One region of the Peribacillus sp. NPDC097295 genome, then DNA from elsewhere that is predicted to be linked to it. Evidence: a T-box and tRNA genes for the amino acid it is inferred to sense, from the RefSeq annotation. Region 1 holds a T-box; the other holds one or more tRNA genes.

The links. The T-box of region 1 lies ahead of ACIQXN_RS00390 (valine--tRNA ligase). A T-box ahead of a tRNA ligase gene usually reads a tRNA of that ligase, here a tRNA-Val.
Region 2: it has a tRNA-Val gene. The T-box ahead of ACIQXN_RS00390 (valine--tRNA ligase) is inferred to sense a tRNA for this amino acid. The anticodon was not compared.

The regions. Positions count from the first base shown of each region.
Region 1 is NZ_JBIWCW010000001.1:73,516-83,620, reverse strand. It holds gene ysxE (spore coat protein YsxE) at 1-819, shown strand, start outside; gene ACIQXN_RS00395 (hypothetical protein) at 877-1,029, opposite strand; T-box leader at 1,308-1,535, shown strand; gene ACIQXN_RS00390 (valine--tRNA ligase) at 1,579-4,230, shown strand; gene ACIQXN_RS00385 (ATP-grasp domain-containing protein) at 4,285-5,130, opposite strand; gene ACIQXN_RS00380 (ATP-grasp domain-containing protein) at 5,130-6,041, opposite strand; gene ACIQXN_RS00375 (bifunctional folylpolyglutamate synthase/dihydrofolate synthase) at 6,141-7,433, shown strand; gene ACIQXN_RS00370 (sensor domain-containing diguanylate cyclase) at 7,652-9,376, shown strand; gene ACIQXN_RS00365 (DUF5057 domain-containing protein) at 9,608-10,105, shown strand, end outside.
Region 2 is NZ_JBIWCW010000003.1:375,400-385,504, reverse strand. It holds gene xylA (xylose isomerase) at 1-698, opposite strand, end outside; gene ACIQXN_RS08250 (ROK family transcriptional regulator) at 867-2,033, shown strand; gene ACIQXN_RS08245 (type 1 glutamine amidotransferase domain-containing protein) at 2,089-2,613, opposite strand; gene ACIQXN_RS08240 (hypothetical protein) at 2,834-3,061, opposite strand; gene ACIQXN_RS08235 (SMI1/KNR4 family protein) at 3,485-4,507, opposite strand; gene murB (UDP-N-acetylmuramate dehydrogenase) at 4,709-5,617, opposite strand; tRNA gene ACIQXN_RS08225 (tRNA-Val) at 5,812-5,883, opposite strand; gene ACIQXN_RS08220 (hypothetical protein) at 6,097-6,318, shown strand; gene ACIQXN_RS08215 (phosphatidylglycerophosphatase A family protein) at 6,357-6,914, opposite strand; gene ACIQXN_RS08210 (alpha/beta hydrolase) at 7,097-7,819, shown strand; gene ACIQXN_RS08205 (YjcG family protein) at 7,900-8,415, shown strand; gene ACIQXN_RS08200 (GNAT family N-acetyltransferase) at 8,420-8,848, shown strand; gene ACIQXN_RS08195 (hypothetical protein) at 8,995-9,255, shown strand; gene ACIQXN_RS08190 (spore coat protein) at 9,495-9,983, shown strand; gene ACIQXN_RS08185 (hypothetical protein) at 10,037-10,105, opposite strand, start outside.

The DNA.
Region 1 (10,105 bases):
TATGCCGTCCTTCATAATGGCCGCCTATACTACCTGATGCCTTGGTTGAATAATGAGGAAAACGGCGAACGTGACGAAAAGCATAAGCAAATGTTCAGGGAACTTGCCAGGATGCATACCCTTTCTGTAAAAGAAACAGAGGTGGATACAGAGGAACGGGAAGCCCATTATGAAAGAACGCTGAGTGAGTGGAATACGCAGAAGGAATTCATGGAAGAGTATATCGTTAACTGTGAGAAGAAGTGGTATATGTCACCATTTGAAATGTCCGTCTGTACCTTTTTTACGGACATAACCCAGGCATTGAACTACTCGATCAAGAAATTTGAAACATGGTTCGAAAAGACCAAGGAAAGTGAAAAAGTGCGGACTGTGCTTACCCATGGGAAGGTTTCGTTAAAGCATTTTGTATATGATGAACGGGGGTATGGCTACTTTATTAATTTTGAGAATTCGAATACTGCGCCTCCCCATTTCGATTTACTTCCCTTTCTCGTCAAAACGGCGAGGACCTATCCAATCCAATGTGATGATTGCGTGGATTGGCTTTATAATTACCTTCGTTTTTTTCCGTTGAAAGAAGAAGAAATGTTGCTGATGCAAAGTTATCTTGCCTTCCCAGGGTCGGCATTGGAGGCCGTGAAGAATTATTCCGAAGGTAAAGGTCTTAGGACGGAACTGGATAATGTTACGAAATTACAAAGGCAATTCTGGCTCCTGAAGAATGTTGAATATATGGTGATGAAAGTAGAAGAGGTCGAACAGCAGAAAAAGGCGGCAGCAGAAGCGGCCAAAGAGGAACAATCTCCCCCAAGCTAAATATACATGATTGGATATTCATCCATTCATGTATATTTTTTTGCTGTAGGGGAATAATTATATCCATTCTAAATATAAAGACATGGCTAAAAAAATAAAAGCGACCAACAGAAGCATATCGAAGAAAGTTGGAAATATTAACGTGCGAATTCCCTGGAAAACGATAAAGGGGACAATGAACTGCTGACAAACACCGCGGAACTTTTTCATCCAAGGTGGCAAAGTATAAGGTGAATATTTTCTTCTCAAGATTACACCTTCCTTTGTAGGACTTCTTTTATTGTATGGGAGGGCTGCGGAACATGTGAGAAATCCTGAACATCCATGATACGCTGCTGATATAATAGAGTAAATCATGCTACCGTTATGAGCCTCCCTCATCGAATGGGGTCATACTTACGAAAGTAAACGAAAAGATGATTGACTGGAGCCCCCTTTTTTTTGTACTATATACTATATGCGTTTAATGAATTTACATATGAATATAAATGAATGTAAAGACCGGAAATAGTAAGATGAAATGCCCTTATCAGAGAGGAAACCATTGGTGCGAGGTTTCTAAGCAGGCAGCATCAGAAGTCGTCCGCGAGCAGTCTTCGTGAACCCTGTAAGTAGCGAAGGCCGGTGAAGAGCCGTTATTCCATTTGAGAGCCGGGAAAGAGTGTATCTTTTTCGGAAAAAAGGTGGCACCGCGAACAACTTCCTTCGTCCTTTTATGATGATGGAAGTTTTTTTTATGCCCAAAAGGAGGAAAACAACATGGAAGAAAACCAAATTTCAATGCCGACTAAATACGATCCACAAGCAATAGAGAAAGGCCGCTATAAATGGTGGCTTGATGGAAAGTTTTTTGAAACAACAGGTGACGATAAAAAAGAACCCTACACAATCGTTATCCCTCCGCCGAACGTAACAGGTAAGCTACATCTTGGCCATGCTTGGGATACAACACTTCAAGATATCTTGACGCGAATGAAACGCATGCAAGGGTATGATGTGCTTTGGCTTCCTGGTATGGATCACGCGGGTATCGCAACACAAGCGAAAGTGGAACAAAAGCTTCGTGCTGAAGGCGTTAGCCGCTATGACTTGGGCCGTGAAAAATTCGTGGAAGAAACATGGAGATGGAAAGAGGAATATGCAAGTCATATTCGTGAGCAATGGGCAAAACTTGGTCTTGGCCTGGACTATACCCGTGAGCGCTTCACGCTTGATGCTGGCCTTTCTAAAGCGGTAAACGAAGTATTCGTCAACCTTTATAAAAAAGGATTGATTTACCGTGGCGAATATATCATCAACTGGGACCCATCCACGAAAACGGCAATTTCCGATATCGAAGTGATTTATAAAGATATTCAAGGTGCGTTTTACCATATGAAATATCCGCTAGTTGACGGATCGGGAGAAATTGAAATTGCGACAACCCGTCCAGAAACGATGCTTGGTGATACGGCAGTTGCGGTACACCCTAAAGATGACCGTTACAAGCATTTAATCGGGAAAATGGTTCGTTTGCCAATCACTGGGCGTGAAATTCCGATCGTTGGCGATGATTATGTGGATATGGACTTCGGTTCGGGCGCAGTTAAAATCACACCTGCCCATGATCCTAATGACTTTGAAATCGGAAACAGACATAATTTAGAACGAATCCTTGTCATGCATGAAGATGGATCAATGAATGAGAAGGCCGGTAAATATGAAGGAATGGATCGTTTCGAATGCCGTAAGCAAATCGTCAAAGACTTGCAAGAAGCGGGAGTACTCTTCAAAATTGAAGATCACCTTCACTCTGTCGGCCATTCAGAGCGTAGCGGAGCAGTCGTTGAACCATATCTTTCTACTCAATGGTTCGTTAAAATGCAGCCTCTTGCTGATGCAGCGGTTGACCTACAAAAGAAAACCGAGGATGAGAAGGTTAACTTCGTTCCGGACCGCTTTGAGAAAACGTATCTGCATTGGATGGAGAATATTCGTGACTGGTGTATTTCCCGTCAGCTTTGGTGGGGACACCGTATCCCGGCTTGGTATCATAAAGAAACAGGCGAAGTGTACGTTGGACAGGAAGCGCCTGCTGATGCAGAGAACTGGGAACAAGATACAGACGTACTAGACACATGGTTCAGCTCCGCACTATGGCCGTTCTCGACTATGGGCTGGCCGGACAAGGAAAGCATCGATTTCAAACGCTATTATCCAACCGGAGCACTTGTAACGGGCTACGATATCATTTTCTTCTGGGTATCCCGGATGATTTTCCAAGCGCTTGAATTCACGGGTGAGCGCCCATTCGAAGACGTTCTGATTCATGGACTTGTTCGTGACGAACAGGGACGAAAGATGAGTAAATCGCTTGGTAATGGTGTCGATCCAATGGACGTCATAGACCAATACGGTGCCGATTCCCTACGTTACTTCCTTTCAACAGGAAGTTCACCAGGGCAAGATCTTCGTTATAGCACGGAAAAAGTCGAAGCGGTATGGAATTTCTCCAATAAGATCTGGAATGCCTCCCGTTTTGCCCTAATGAACATGAATGGCATGACGTATGATGAAATCGATTTAAGCGGCGAGAAATCGGTTGCCGACAAATGGATCTTGACTCGATTGAATGAAACGATATCAAACGTGACAAGACTTGCAGACCGTTATGAATTCGGTGAAGTGGGCCGCGTGCTTTATAACTTCATTTGGGATGATTTCTGTGACTGGTATATTGAAATGGCTAAACTTCCGCTATATGGAGAAGACGAAGCGGCGAAGAAAACGACTCGTTCGATTCTTGCATATGTGCTAGATAACACGATGAGATTGCTTCACCCATTCATGCCGTTCGTCACGGAAGAAATTTGGCAAAACCTGCCGCACCAAGGCGAATCAATTACGGTTGCTGCATGGCCTGTAGTGAACGAAGAGTTAACGGATACAGCTGCAGCCGAGGAAATGAAGCTGCTTGTTGAGATCATCCGTTCCGTTCGGAATATCCGTTCTGAGGTGAACACACCGTTAAGCAAAAAAATCAACTTGATTTTAAAAGCAAAAGATGAATCCATTTTAGAAACGTTAGAGAAAAACAGCAGTTATATCGAGCGCTTCTGTAATCCGGAACATTTGACTATCGGCATCGAGGTCGAAGAACCAGCACAAGCCATGACAGCTGTTGTGACGGGTGTCGAACTGATCCTTCCATTGACAGGACTGATCAATATCGATGAAGAAGTGAAACGTCTTGAAAAGGAACTCGACAAACTTAATAAAGAAGTAGAACGTGTACAGAAAAAATTAGGCAATGAGGGCTTTGTCAAAAAAGCGCCAGCAAGCGTCATTGAAGAAGAACGTGCCAAAGAAAAAGACTATAGTGAGAAACGTGATTCTGTCATTCATAGAATCAACGAATTAAAACAGCTTTAAAAAATAAAAAAGGATGAACCGGCCCTGTAAGAGGGTGGTTCATCCTTTTTTGTGTTAATAAATTGAGAGTTTTTCTTTTATAAACAGTAGGTACTCTTTTACAATATTCAAGTCACTGAGCGCACTGAGCGTCCGGCTTCCGACTACATCTTCGATTTCGTTAAGCAGAAGGTGGCCATCTTCGGCAAAAATGAAATCAATGCCGACCATCCCAAAGTCAAAGCAAGCAATAACCCGTTCAACGAGGGTCTTTTCAGAAGCTGACAGCTCATATAACGAAGCCGATCCGCCTAATGTGTAATTGGCCTTGAAGGTAGACGATGACTCTCTAAGCACAGCTGCAACGATTCTCGTACCAATGACAAATACGCGGATATCCTTTCCAAAAACACCTGGTTTTTGAACAATCCATTTGGCGTCAGGCAGTGCATGTAAATCCTTGTCTTGTTCGATTAAGTAAACCTGTTTACCGCCACGTCCATGAATGTCTTTTGCGATGAAAGGAAATTCCATATCGACCGCACGAGGTTGACCATGGCAATAAACGGTATCGGCCATTGGAATGCCGATGGAAGTCAAATACTGATGCGTTTTTGCTTTGTCATTCGCAAGCTCTGAGATAATAGAAGAGTTAAAGCAAGCAATGTGTAACTTTTCCAATTGTTTAGTGAAGAATGGATCAATGGTCCGGACTATTGCAAAATCCGGCAATCTTATTGGTTGCTGCTTATGTTCGACATACAATTGATTCGACTGATGGCCGATTTGTATGTCTTCGCGATAGTACAAATGCAAATCAAGGTTAAGTTCTTTTGCTTCATCAAGCATCCAATCTATGTATCCACTATTTTTTGCGGCATCTTCACGGTTATAAATCAGCCAGCCTGTTCGTTTAACCATCAGGATTCCTTTCTTTTTCGCATGTCATCCATCACATAATCAAACATGCTGTCAGCGATGTTAATGCCCGTACATTCATAAATATTGAGTAAATGCGAGTTCGAATTCACTTCACATAATAGCGGTCCATCTTCCCCGAACAATAAATCGACGCCGGCAAAATCCACACCCAAAATGGCGGCGCATCGGATGGCAAGATCACTTTCTTCCTTAGTCGGAGTATACGATGAGGCTTCTCCACCAGCTGTCATATTTGCCCGGAAGTCATGCTCGGACTTACGTTGCATCGAAGCGATGACTTGATTGCCGACGACGTTCACACGGATATCGCGGCCTTTACTATGCTCAATGAATTCCTGCATGATAAATGGCCTGTGCCCAAGCTTGTTCACCATTTCCAGAAATTCATGCTCTGAAGGGATTAAATACACCTGTTCCCCAAATGAGCCGTATGCTTCTTTTACAACGAGAGGGTATCCTAGTTCGCTGCCGATTTTCTTGAACGCATCGAGGTTCTTTCTCTCGATTCCTTCATAAGTAAAAGGAGGAAACAAGGTTTTTGGCATTGGGATACCGTGATTCGCTAAAGCTTGATGTGTTTTTGCCTTACTATCGCAAACCTCGATTGCCGTGCTACTGTTATATACAGGGAGGCCGAGCAGTTCCAGGTGGCGTGCCAAATGAATATCTTTATCCATGAACAGGACAAAATCAGGCAGCTTTTCAAATGTTCCTTTTAGTAGGGGTGTGCCATTTTCAATAACGGGAATCAAATTGGAATTACGGATAAGATCGGCTGATATTCCTTTTCTTACTGCGGATGCTTGTAAGAATAAAGCCAAGCTCGAAAACTTATCATGCTGCAAATAGCCGTTGACGACAATCCAACAGTGAAGTGAAGAAGATTTCATGGAAATTCACTACCTTTCATCTAGGTAAATGGTTAATATATTGATAAAATAATTTTAACGCATATGAGCGGTATAAAGAAAGAGGAGGCTTCTTGAAACATGGTAATGGACATGAATGAAATCAACCAATTTTTTGAACATCGACAGGTCCAACTAGGTATGAACTTTGGTTTGTCCCGAATGGAAACCTTATTGGATAAATTAGGAAATCCGCATGAAGGGCTTACGTATATACATATAGCAGGCTCCAACGGCAAAGGCTCGACGTTACATTTCATAAAAGAAATTCTGTTGGCTGAAGGGGTACGGGTTGCTTCTTTCACATCACCATACTTAATTCGACTGAATGAACAGCTGAAGATAGATCGAGAGGAAATTAGCGATAAGGACTTTGTCTCTGAATTTCTGGAACTTTGGCCAATTGTTAAAGAGATGGATAGCGAAGGAAATGGGCCGACTCAATTTGAGATTCTGACAGCCATGGCGTTCTCTTATTTCAGCAAAAAAGGGGTGGAGTTGGTTTTACTAGAAACGGGACTCGGAGGAAGGCTTGATACGACCAATGTGATTCAGCCACTTCTTTCCATTATCACCTCCATTTCATTGGAGCATACGAATATCCTGGGCGATACGCTTGGGGAAATCGCTTCCGAGAAAGCGGGCATCATTAAAAGCGGGGCACCTATCATAAGTGGTGTTACAGCAGAAGAGCCAGCAAACGTGATTGAAGAAAAAGCGGCTTCAGTTGGCGTTCCGTATTATCAAATCGGAAAAGACATCCATGTACAGGCTATCAAGCAAAACAAGCTAGGGCAAAGCTTCTCCTTTTCGTTCCAAGATACCTCCATTGAAAATATAGAGATGCATATGCTTGGCGCTCATCAAATCGAAAATGCCGCAATGGCTATCGCAGCAGTCACCATGGTAAGAAACAACATCCATGAAAAAAGCATACGGAAGGGAATAGCGGAAGCACAATGGAATGGCCGCTTCGAAAAGATTTCGGAAAGCCCCTTGATCATCATCGATGGCGCACATAACCCGGCCGGCATCGAGGTACTGCTAGATACGCTAAAGACTCGCTACCCGGAGTACGCCTACAAATTTATTTTCAGTTCATTCCGTGATAAAGATTATGCCAAGATGCTATCTCTGCTCGAAAAGGAAGCGAGTGAAATAACCGTTACTGAATTCAAGCATGAACGGGCAGCGGAAGCGGAAATGCTTTATGAACATTGTTCAAAAGAGAAACGGAGTTTGGAGGAGGATTGGCGGAAAGCGATAACGATCGGTGAAGAAAAAACGGGAGATAAAGAGGTGTTGATTATCACTGGTTCCCTCTATTTTCTTTCACTTGCCCGAGGTTTTGTAATCAGCGATCGACCCTTATAGGTCCATGGTCACTCTTTTGGAAGGCATATGCTGCTACTCATCCGGTTCATCTCTAGTTTGTTTATGCCCTTTTGTCTTAGACGAAAGGGTTTTTTGTTTTAATAATATAAAAAGACTTTAAGACTATATGTTTTGAAGTTTTTTAATTTGGGTATAGTGCAAAGTGACTAAAAACTGGTATGATATTACCAAGATACTCATGGGGATGGGGAAAATATATGATTATTTCTAGTAAAATACGAGTGGCTATCTATGTGATTTGGTTTCTTTTCATACCGGCTAGTTTAGTTGGGACTTTTCATGTATTCCCACCTCTCTCAAGTGGAAATACATGGGACATTCCTGCTTTTCTCGTGCTCATCAGTGTGTTGGCTTTGATGCCAATCATGATTAATAATATTCCAATCACAGTCGTACAAGGCGTTTCACTCGCCGTATTTCTTGTGTACGGACTGGCTATTGAAATCGTTGTCACACAGGTTGCCTTTATGTTCATTATAATAAGGCTGCGACTTGCAAAAAAGGATTGGTATCGTTTTCCGCTAAATTCCATTACCTCTTTTATCTTTTGTCTATTGAGTGGACTGGTCTATTATGGCGTAGGTGGAAATCATGATTTCACATCTGGCATTGATGCTATCGATATTCTATTCATTCTCATTTATCAGTGTTCTTATTTTTTATTCAATCAAGTAGTAGTCATCGTCGCCCATTGGCTAATATACGGAAAAAAAATAGAAATGAAAACGAAGGATGCTTTCTGGGATGGTTTCACAAGCCTCATGATTATGCCAATCGGCATTATTTTGTTTGTATTATATATCGAAATGGGAAGCTTGGCCATTTTGCTTGTAGGAGCGGCTTTGGTTAGCTTAGCTTTTATCATGAAACAATATTATTTTACTAAGGAAATAAACAGGCACTTGAAAAAGGTGAGTGAATTCGGTCATCAGTTGACTCAAAGGTTACAAGTAAACGAGGTACTTGATTTATTTATCGACGGCAGTTCAGCCATCATTCCTTCAAAGTACACTTTGGTCTTTGAGATATTCGATGAAAAAGAAAATGCCCAGATCTTACGTTATGCAGAAAATGGCACCCAAATAGAAAAACGGATTAAACCCGTATCCATAAAAGAAGGAATATACGCCACCCTTTTTCAATTGAAAAAGGCCAAGGTCTTTCACTCTCAAAAGGACTGGAAATACCTATCCAATTATGGTAATTTTCCTGAAGATGTGGAAAGCATCATGGCGATTCCGATTTTTCGAAACTCTGTTTTAGTTGGAGAAATCATTGTTACCTCTTCCAAGAAAAGAGCGTATGGTTCGCATCAAACGAAAATCATGGACATTCTTTCCTCCTACCTATGGGTGGCTCTTGAAAACGCACGTCATTATCAGGAAACTAAATACAGCAGTGAACGATGTGCTTTAACTCATTTATATAACTTTCGCTATTTTGAATGCGTTTTACATAAAGAATTTGAACGGTTGCAGAATCAATCACTCAATCATTTGTCGCTCATCCTTCTAGATATTGATCATTTCAAATCGGTTAACGACACATACGGTCACCAAAGCGGCAATGAAATCCTTTGTGAATTGGCAGAGCGGCTGGACGGCATCGTTGGCCATTCAGGTACGACGGCAAGATACGGCGGCGAAGAATTTGTTATCCTCTTACCGAATGTCGGGAAAGAAGAGGTCTATAAATTCGCTGAATTCATTAGACTTTCGATATCGAACAAACCCTTCACTGTCCATTCCGATTTAAATGAAAGTAGGCGGAAAGAGTCCATTTCCATTACAGCAAGCATCGGGGTCGCAACAGCACCGGTCGATGCCGAAGATGCACAATCAATTATCAGGCATGCAGACCGCGCGATGTATACAGGTGCAAAACAAGCAGGTAGAAACAAGGTTGCCGTATATGGAGGATAAAAAGGCAAGATTCTTCGGAGTCTTGTCTTTTTTAAGGTGAAATTTACATATATTAAAAATTAATGTATTTATTGACCATTCCTGCACAATTTTTGATAAAATATGTTTTAATAGTAAGACTATATAACTATGCGATTAATAGAGAGAGAACTTATAGACTAGATTACTAGAACTTGCTTCATGTAAGGCAAAAAGATAGATCAAATTAAAAATGAGAGTGAAGTGTAAATTATGAAAAAGTCTGTGGGGTTCGTCTTGTCATTGGTATTAATTTTTTCGTTTCTTTTTCCGCCCCAATCCTTAGAAGCAGCCGTTCAATCTCCTGGTCCGAAACTGAGAATTCTTGAGATCGTTGCAACGGGAAATTCGCAGTTAAAGGGAATCTTAGGTGAAAATTCGTATGAGTATACATTGATGACAATGAAGAAGTTTGTCGCTCAACGGGAAGAGCTCGATGGCAAATACGATGTGATTGCGATCATGGGCGGAGATTACAATTCTAATCCAGTTAAAAGTAACAAAGATCATAATACAACAACTGTAATGAATGACATCACGAATCTAAAGGCAAATGAAATCATTAATGATTTCATCAAAAAAGGGCAACCGGTTATCCTTTCATCAAAAGGTATTCCTAAAGCTACAAAATTGAAGGCTAATTTTGAACATTACTTATCTTCACCACCCGCAAACGTCATTGTATATGATAGTAACAATATTAGCTCTTTT
Region 2 (10,105 bases), on a different contig from region 1:
GGTTTTGGTTCGATCAAGAACTGCGCATCAAAACCAATCTCTTTAGAGTAATCAAGGGCCATATGGAAGAATCGGGCCAAATTATCCAATTCTAACTTCATATTCGTATTAAGAAGGGTATCGTAGCCTTCACGTCCGCCCCAGAATACATAGTTTTCCGCACCTAATTCCTTCCCTACTTCCAATCCCTTTTTCACTTTCGCTGCCGCATAGGCAAATACATCCGCATTCGGTGAAGTGGCTGCACCATGAACCCAACGGGGATTAGAGAACATATTCGCCGTATTCCAAAGTAATTTTGTCTTGCTAGTCTTCAAGTATTCCTTGATCATGGCCACAATTTCATCCATGTTCTTATTTGTCTCTCTCAATGTGTCCCCTTCAGGAGCGACATCGACATCATGGAAGCAAAAGAATGGAACATTCATTTTTTCATAAAATTCGAAGGATGCTTCCACACGTGCTTTGGCAAGGTCCATTCCCGTAAATTTATTATATGGACGAAGCATTGTTGGTTGTCCAAATGGATCTGTGCCATCTGCGGTGAATGTATGCCAGTAAGAAACGGCGAAGCGCAAAAACTCTTCCATGGTCTTTCCGTTAATCATTTCTTTCGGGTTATAATATTTAAAGGATAAAGGATTCGAAGATTCTGAACCTTCGTATTTTACTTGGTTGATAGTTTCGAAATAACTCATATTAGTATTTCCTCCTCAGATAAAATGAATTTGGAATCGCTTTCATTGCTCATGAAAATAATAACAGCAATAACTTAGTTTGTCTAATGAATATACTAAGTTTTTTTGATTTTTTTTGTTATAATAAAACTTACCTAAAATCCATTGTTATTAAAAGGAGGTAGAAAGATGACCTGGAACCAGCAACTGATGAAAGTGAATAACAAGCAGGCCATTTTAGAAACCATCCTGGAACGTGCACCGATATCTCGGGCAGACATTTCGCAGCATCTCGGACTCACGAAGGGAACTGTATCTTCTCTCGTCAATGAACTGTTGGAAGCTAATCTTGCCTTTGAATCAGGTCCCGGAGAATCCAGCGGTGGAAGGCGCCCAGTACTATTATTGTTTCAAGAAAAAGCCGGTTACTCAATTGGGATAGATCTTGGAGTAAATTATATATTAGGGATCCTTACTGATCTCAATGGCGACATCGTAAGTGAAATCAGTAGAAATACGAATAACGCAAACTACCAAGAAACGTTTGAGCGCATGAAAGAAATGATTCATTCTTTCATAAAAACTGCCCCCGAAAGCCATTACGGAGTGGTTGGAATCGGAATTGGCATTCCTGGGATTGTTGATAACGAAGGGGAAATTCTGCTTGCCCCGAACTTAGGTTGGAAGAATGTTGACCTAAAAAAAGAAATGGAAGAAGAGTTTGGTCTCCCTGTGATAGTAGAAAATGAGGCAAATGCCGGGGCCTATGGAGAAAAGAAATTCGGGGCCGGCAAAGACCACGATCATCTCGTATATGTAAGCGCAGGTATGGGCATCGGGGTCGGCATTATTCTGAAAAACGAACTGTACCGTGGAGCGAATGGGTTTTCAGGAGAAATGGGCCACATGATTATTGATGTTCATGGAAAGCCATGCACATGCGGAAGCAAGGGTTGCTGGGAATTATACGCATCCGAAAAAGCATTGATTGACCTGGCATCTGAACTTATCCATCCAGAAGGAATCACGCTCGAATCACTGACTGAACAGGCCAGTCATAGTGAGGAAATTAGTAAACTTTTCAAAGAAATCGGGCATTACCTCGGAATTGGCATCAGTAATATTTCCAATACGTTTAATCCACAGCAGATTATCATCGGAAATCGCTTGGCCATGGCCAAGGAATGGTTGAGGGAACCTATCGTCGAGATTGTCGAAAATCACGCCCTCAAGTTCAATCAAGAAGAATTGCATATCAGCTTTTCCGATTTATCTTCCTATTCCCCTTCATTAGGGGTTTCTGCTCATGTGATCGAAAAATTCCTGAAAACCAACTTGAACCAAAAAAATCAATAGGTTACATGAAACAAAAAAGGTGATTTTCCCGCTAGGAAAAATCTCCTTTTTTGTTTCATTTCTGTTCAATCACGCGAATCAATTCCCTTAAATAATCGGGAAGATCGGGCGGACGTCTGCTCGATACCAGGTTGCCGTCCACCACAACAGGCTCATCCACCCAATGCGCTCCAGCATTCTCCATATCATCTTTAATGCCAGGTGTACTGGTCACATTCTTACCTTTCAAAATACCTGCTGAAATCAAGACCCAACCTGCATGACAAATTTGGCCGATTGGCTTCTTGCTTTCTTCCATCCTTTGTATCAGCGAAATCACCTCAGGGAACCGGCGGATCTTATCAGGTGCCCACCCTCCGGGAACAAGGATCGCATCATAGTCATCAGCTTTAACGCTGCCATAATCAAAATCCGAATCGGCTGGCACACCATATTTTCCAATATACGTTTCATTTGCCTTTTCACCGGCAAGATGGACAATAGCTCCTTCTTCCCTTAAACGTAAAATGGGGTACCAAAGCTCCAAATCCTCGAAATCATGATGCACAAGGCTAATGATTTTCGTTCCCTTTAAGCGCATAATTCCCTCTCCTCCTTTATTAGTTCATTTGTTACCTATAATGGAATCCTTCCCTTTTCTACTGTCTCGTACACTTTTATCTCCGGATAAACTTCTATCTATGAGTTAATAAAAAAACTCGGTCCCATAAAAAATAGGAACCGAGCCTTTTTTAGAAAAACGCTATCTTTTTATTGTTCAATTTTCTTTCTGATTACAAGCCTACTCTATACCCTTTCAGCTAACCCTGGACTTTCCCATTAATGACCACACACTTCCCGTTTGTAGGTTGCTTCACCATCTTTCCATCCTTGATGTGTACAGTGTAAGTATTATTGACGTTAGCATCTGACCTTGCTAGGTCTCCTGTTCTTGCTATGATATTTTTGACACTTTCCTTCCTCAGATTATTCATAATTTGCTTTTTCCATTTTTCCCTCTTGTCATTTCGATTATTTTTATCAACCATGAGGATCCCATCCTTCTTGTTTGATTTATTTTTCTTTCTAATATCAGAGTATTAAATTCTTAACCATTCTGTTACCCATAGGCTTTTCCTTTATTATTTTTATTTTGATTTCTTTGTCAGAGGATGGTCACAAGTAAAATTGAAACTGAAAAAATCAAGGTAGTCTTTTAATTTTAGACAAAAAAATGGTGAAGCATTGTCTCAACAATGCTTCACCATTTTGATGACATGTAAGGGGTTCGAAGCAGCAATCCCTTCCCTATCAACTTTATACGGTATAGATATCAACAAAACTCTTTAAAACGAATATAGTCAAAATCAATATGTTAGCAAATATGTGGGCTCAGCTGATCTGCTACAATTAATTTATGTCCTTATTCAACTATCCTGCCTATAGCTTCAAAGCAAAGTGCTATAAGTTTTTTACAATATTTTTACTTTGTTCCACACCTGCTCTAATGGCTGCCCACCTAAAGTGGCTTGATTCAATAATTCTTCTCTTGTTCCAAAAGATTGTAGATCCACATCGGTTTCTCCACCGAACACGGAAATATGCCACAAATTAGAATGCTGATTGATATGATAAATCTCATCTTGATAAGCAAAGCTAACTCGTTTGTCCTTTTGTAAATCCTCTTTTAATTCTTCATACGAATAATTCATCTTTTCGATAATCATCTCTGCATACATTCGTACATCGCTATCGGAATCATTCTTGAAAATCTCTATAAAAGTCTGGATGGTTTCATCATCTAATTGATAACTTAAAGTGTTCCATACATTATTAGCAATGCCATTTCTTATATGGTCATCAGGATGATTGCTTAACTTTAAAAATTGCTTACTCACCCATTCAACATCCCGTTCAAATTGCGAAACATAAATGATAGCATAGAATAGTTCTTCTACATCATCTTGTTGTAAAAGGATCTCAAAATCATCCTTACCATAATGTTTCATTAGAAAGTCATCATCATCTTCTTCAGGGGGTTCAAATTCTTCCATATACAATCGTTCTAAAAATTCATCAAACGTATTCGAAATTTTTATAATCGTTTCGTCTTCGTTATCTACATACACAATGGAAGGGTTAGAATCAACATTTCGATAATCAAAGGCAACCCAAGTATGTCCATCTCCATTAAACAAAATCAGTCCTTCGGGCATTTCCCATTCTTTAATGAGATATTCACTATCTAATATGCTGTTTTTTTCACCTATCCCAAAAATATGATCTACGCGAATATGATTTTCTGCCCACGAGGTTGGAAAATCTATAGGATACGAGTTAAAGTTAGTAAATCCTCCATTCTGTTCTTTGAGGATATCTATATAGGAAGGCGGTAATTTTACTTTTAAATCTTGTTCAGCTTTTTCTACCATTTCATCTGTTAACGGCTCTAACTTAAAATAGTCATCCTCTTCTTCCCAAAAGACACTTGCCATTAAATCACTTCCCTAATATATATATCTATTTGAATGAGTCATCCATATTGAAATCCTCGTCTTCCAAAAATAGATTCCTGGAGGCTTCTCAACTAAAAATTTATATCTACAGCTCGGACAATTATACCATAATTTTCTAAGGACTCTTCCTACAAAAAAAAAGACTTCCGCTTTTACATAAGCGAAAGTCTTTTTAAAGGCTTAATCTTCTCCAATTATTTTAACTTCGGTTTCAAGTTCTACATCAAATTTAGATTTAACGGTTTTTTGAACGTATTGAATGAGTTCCAAATAATCGGTGGCTGTAGCGGATCCTACATTCACAATAAATCCAGCGTGTTTAGTTGAAACCTGGGCACCTCCGATTTGCTTACCTTGTAACCCGCTATCCTGAATTAATTTACCTGCAAAATGACCAGGCGGCCGTTTGAAGACACTTCCGCAAGACGGGAACTCAAGTGGTTGTTTAGATTCCCTCTGGAAAGTTAGCTCATCCATTTTACTTTTGATGTCTTCATATTCGCCTTTCTGTAATAAGAAAGTAGCTTCGAGGACCAGTAATTTTTCTTTTGAGAAGCGGCTAGATCGATAACCCAATTCTAGCTCATCCTTATGTAAGGTCTTTAATTCTCCCGTATGCGTAATAACAAGAGCATCTTTGAGGACATCGGATATTTCTCCACCGTATGCTCCTGCATTCATATAGAGGGCTCCTCCAACCGAACCAGGTATCCCACAAGCAAATTCCAAACCTGTAAGATGATTCTCTAAAGCATATCGTGAAGCTTGAATAATAGCTGCTCCACTTTGAACGGTCAGTTCCTCACCGTTGGTATGCATACTATCTAGCTGAATAAGGGTCATTACAATTCCCCGGATGCCCCCATCTTTAATAATCATATTCGACCCATTACCTACGATTGTTAACGGTATATGATGGTTCTCCGCATACGTATAAATAGCTTGGACCTCTTGATAGCTTTTAGGTGTGACGAAATAATCCGCTTTACCGCCTGTTTTAGTAAACGTATAGTTATGTAGCGGTTCATTCATTTTCACATTACTTGGATGAACAATCTTCTGAAGGTCTGAAAACGTTTGTGTACTCATTTATATAAACTCCCATTTAAATATTTTAGAAAAAGAGGACCGAATGATGCAGTTCCCCTTTGTAAAACTAATATGTTAGATGTTTCATTATATTCTTGGAATGTAGGGAAAACAATGATTAAGTTTTAGTTTTGACCTGCTAATAACAAAAAAACGGCAAAAACATTGTCTCTACAATGCTTCCACCGTTCTGATGACCTGTGAGGGATTCGAACCCACGACCCCTTCCCTGTCAAGGAAGTGCTCTCCCACTGAGCTAACAAGTCGTATGTAAAATGGGCTTGCTCTATTACTTAAGTACATAATTTATTATAAGTTTTTTTCAACAAAAGTCAACGAATTATTTTGAAAAAGTTTTCCGTGTACCATTTAAAAAAGCAATAAATATAAAAAGAACAAACGTTCGTTTTTTTATTGCATACCGAACGAACGTTCGCGTATAATATAAACAAGAAATAATGGAAATGGAGGTTAACGGAATGAACTATATCATTCGTAAGCATATGGACGAAGAGATTCCTATGGAAATCATTTACCTTTCAGAAAGCGGAAAGATCACGCAGCGAAGAATTGAAGTACTTGAATTATATCCAGGTTATATTCGTGCCTTTTGTTTACTGCGGCGAACAAAACGAACATTTAAAATGGATAATATTCTTTCTGCCCGCCTTATTAAGTCCAGATATGGGAGGTCAGGATGAGCCTTTAACCCCCTAACATATCGCTTTAGGTCCCGAGTTTATCCGATTAACTCCTCTTCTTCCTGAATATCCTTCTCCTGCTCCGTTAAAGACTCTTCGTCATCTCTTAGACGGTGAGCCAATCTTGATGCGGCACTTGCGGCTATGCTTGCAACGATATCATCCAGAAATGTATGCACCACTCCCTCTTGCTTCTTATCTAACTCATGAATGACACCGATTTTATTTTTATCCAAATGCCCAAAGGTTGTGACGGCAATGCTACCGTATCCGAGTACCGCACCAAACGCTATCGTTTCATCCACACCAAACAGCCCTTCATCAGATTCAACAATGGATTGTAACGGTTCCGAGAGCTTCTTTTGTTCTGCGAGTTTATCAAGTTCAACACCGACTAATATAGCATGCTGAATTTCTCTTTTTAGAAGCACCCGCTCGACGCTTTTAATGCATTCCTCCCGTTTCAAGTCAGCTTTGTATGGGAATTGCAATTCATAGACAATCTCCGCAATAGCTTCGACACTGACACCCCGGTCTATTAATGTTTGCTTAGCCGCTCTTGTAACTTCTCTGCTATGGACGCGTACATCTGCCATTTTATCTGCCTCCCCATTTATTTTTTTATATCTTTTCATTATAACATTTTATATTTTAAATATTTAGAAAATAAAACAAAAATTCACTTTTCCCTATCCTTCATAGGAGAAAAAGAATCTAGGCTATGCTAAAATAACTAAGTAAGGTTAATATTCAATATAAATCCATAGAGGTGCGGGAAATGAGTTTACGCAAAGGCACGATAAAAGAATATATGTTTAGAAGTGAAGCATTATCTGAGGAATTAGAGCTACTTGTGTATTTACCGGCTAATTTTTCACCACTTTATAAATATACGCTCGTCATTGCTCAAGATGGTCGCGATTACTTCCAAATGGGCAGAATTGGTCGTGTGACGGATGAACTATTAGGAAACGATGAAATTGAGAATGTTATAATCATCGGTATTCCTTATAAAGATCGGTTTGACCGCAGAAGGAAGTATCATCCTGATGGAGAACAACACGACGCCTACATACGTTTCCTAGCCCATGAACTTGTTCCGTTTTTAGATGAGGAATTCCCAACCTATCAAATGGGGCATGGCCGGGCATTGATAGGGGATTCTCTTGGCGGTACAGTTTCTTTACTGACCGCACTTAAATATCCTCATACATTCGGCAAATGCATCATGCAGTCACCGCTTGCCAATGAAGTTGTGATGGATGCCGTCCGTAATTTCGAGGAACCTCATCTACTTGAACTTTATCATGTGATTGGAACAGAAGAGACCGACGTTCCAACAACAGATGGGAATCGGGAAAACTTCATCGTACCCAATCGGGAATTGCATAACTTACTTAATCAAAAAGGGTTCACTTGTTTCTATGAGGAATTTGAAGGTAATCACACTTGGAAGTTTTGGCAGGCAGATTTAAAAAGAGCCCTTTTAGAAATGTTCTAAAGTATTACATTAGGCTATAAGGACAGACTCCTTGACCTAAATATTCAAAAGATTAAATCATAATCCTAGGAGGCCACAATATGAAATATGGTGTTGCAATTTTCCCTTCAAAAAAACTTCAAGATTTAGCAAACTCCTACCGAAAACGGTATGATACGAAGTATGCTTTTATTCCACCACATCTAACACTTAAACAACCGTTTGAAGCGACTGAAACGGAAATTTCCGCAATTGCAGAACGGTTGGAGGACATTGCACGGAAGTTCCAGCCTTTCACCTTGAATGTTACGAAAGCGAAATCTTTCCAACCCGTCAGCAACACCATTTATTTTAAGGTAGAGATGTCCAAGGAACTTGAAGGGTTACATGAAATCCTTCATGATGAAAAGTTCTTCAAAACTGACTCCGAACATGCTTTTATTCCACATATAACGATTGCACAAGATTTATCGGATAATGAACATTCGGATGTGTTAGGCCAATTGAGCATGCTTGATGTAAGCCACGAAGAGGAAGTCAAAAGAATTCATTTATTATATCAACTGGAAGATGGTACGTGGACCGTATATGAAACATTTCGTTTAGGAGCTGAATAATTTCGTGTTTGTAAAAATTGTCGAGAACGACCAAGAACGTGAGTATGCTTATACCATTAGAAAAAAAGTTTTTGTCGAGGAACAACATGTCCCACTTGAAGAAGAGATCGATCAATATGAAGAAGATTCCATTCACTTCGTTTTATATAACGATGAAGAACTCCCTGTCGGTGCGGGTAGATTCCGGATTATAGATGGCATTGGTAAGGTTCAGCGCATTTGTGTACTTCCACCGGCCCGCAAGACCGGGGCCGGTGCCATGGTCATGAATGCCATTGAACAATATGCCGTTTCACAAGACATCTCCCAACTGAAGCTAGATGCTCAATTGCATGCCATCCCCTTTTACTCAAAATTAGGTTATGACATCATTTCCGAGGAATTTATGGATGCTGGCATTGCACACAAGACGATGATTAAACAGATTTCATAATAAAAAACGCTGTTCCCTTTGATTTCGCTAAGGGAACAGCGTTTTTTTTACCTACCCATTTATTATAAAAAAACAGTTCCGTTCTATGTCAATCTCTGCAAATGAACATAGTCTATATATAGAAAGTAAGAAGGAGGGAAAATTTCATGAGTAATGAATTTAATTTAGAGGAATCACAAAAAAGGCTAATGGAATTGCTTGTTTCACGGACTATGAGGAAGCATGGCTTCAAAAAAGATAAAGTCGATCTGACCGAAAAAGAGAGAAACAACCTTAAAGAGACCGTTCGCTATTTACAAGAACAGTCTCAAATTCTCATCAATAAAGAAAAGAAAATAACCGAACATGACGTCAACCCAGTCACGAATTCCTATCAAACTAAGTACAAAGATTCCAAAGAACAATAACATCATTGTTCTTCATCTAAAACCTTACTTGTCGATAAGACAGTACAAATAAAACATGACTGAGCAGCTCTTACATTTCATCCCTAACATATTAGCTTCGTTAAAAATTACTTTCACTAAACTTAAAATTTTCCTTACTCACAAAAAAATAAACGATTGAAATGATTTATTCGTCCAACCAGATTTATCATCTACGCATATTTTAATAGGGAGTATATATCCTAAGGAGGAAAAATGACATGAACCAAAATGTATATCGTAGCAATTGTAATACACACGAAGGCTCTGACAGATCATGGTCAGCCCTAGATTCTAATTCCAACCATCCACTAACTGGATTTTGCGGCAATGATGACACACAGATTGACCAAGAGGCAAAACAGGATAATTCACAACTCCAGCTTTCTGAAGAACTCATTTACATTAAAGATTCTTGTAATGTAAATATCACTTCTACAGATGTAAAAGCTGCACTTTCTTTACAAGCGGCCCTCCAAGCAGCAATCGCAGTAATCGTCAGCATTTCCATTGCAGATGCCGATAATGCTGATCGCATTACCCAAGAGTTGATCCAATCTTCTAATGTAAAACAAATCACTCGCCAAAAAACAATTGTAGAAAACAGCCGTGATATTGAAGTGACAACAACTGATGCTCAAATTGCTCTTAACATTCAACTTTTACTACAATTGTTACTAGCTCTAATCGTTGAAATCGACATTCTTTAAAAGAAAGCACAAAAAGGACACTCTTCGTGTCCTTTTGTATTTTCATGGGAAATTCAAGCCATCTCGTTTACATACCCGCCTTTTCCTGTCATTTCTACCTGGATTTCTTCATGAGCCCTCAT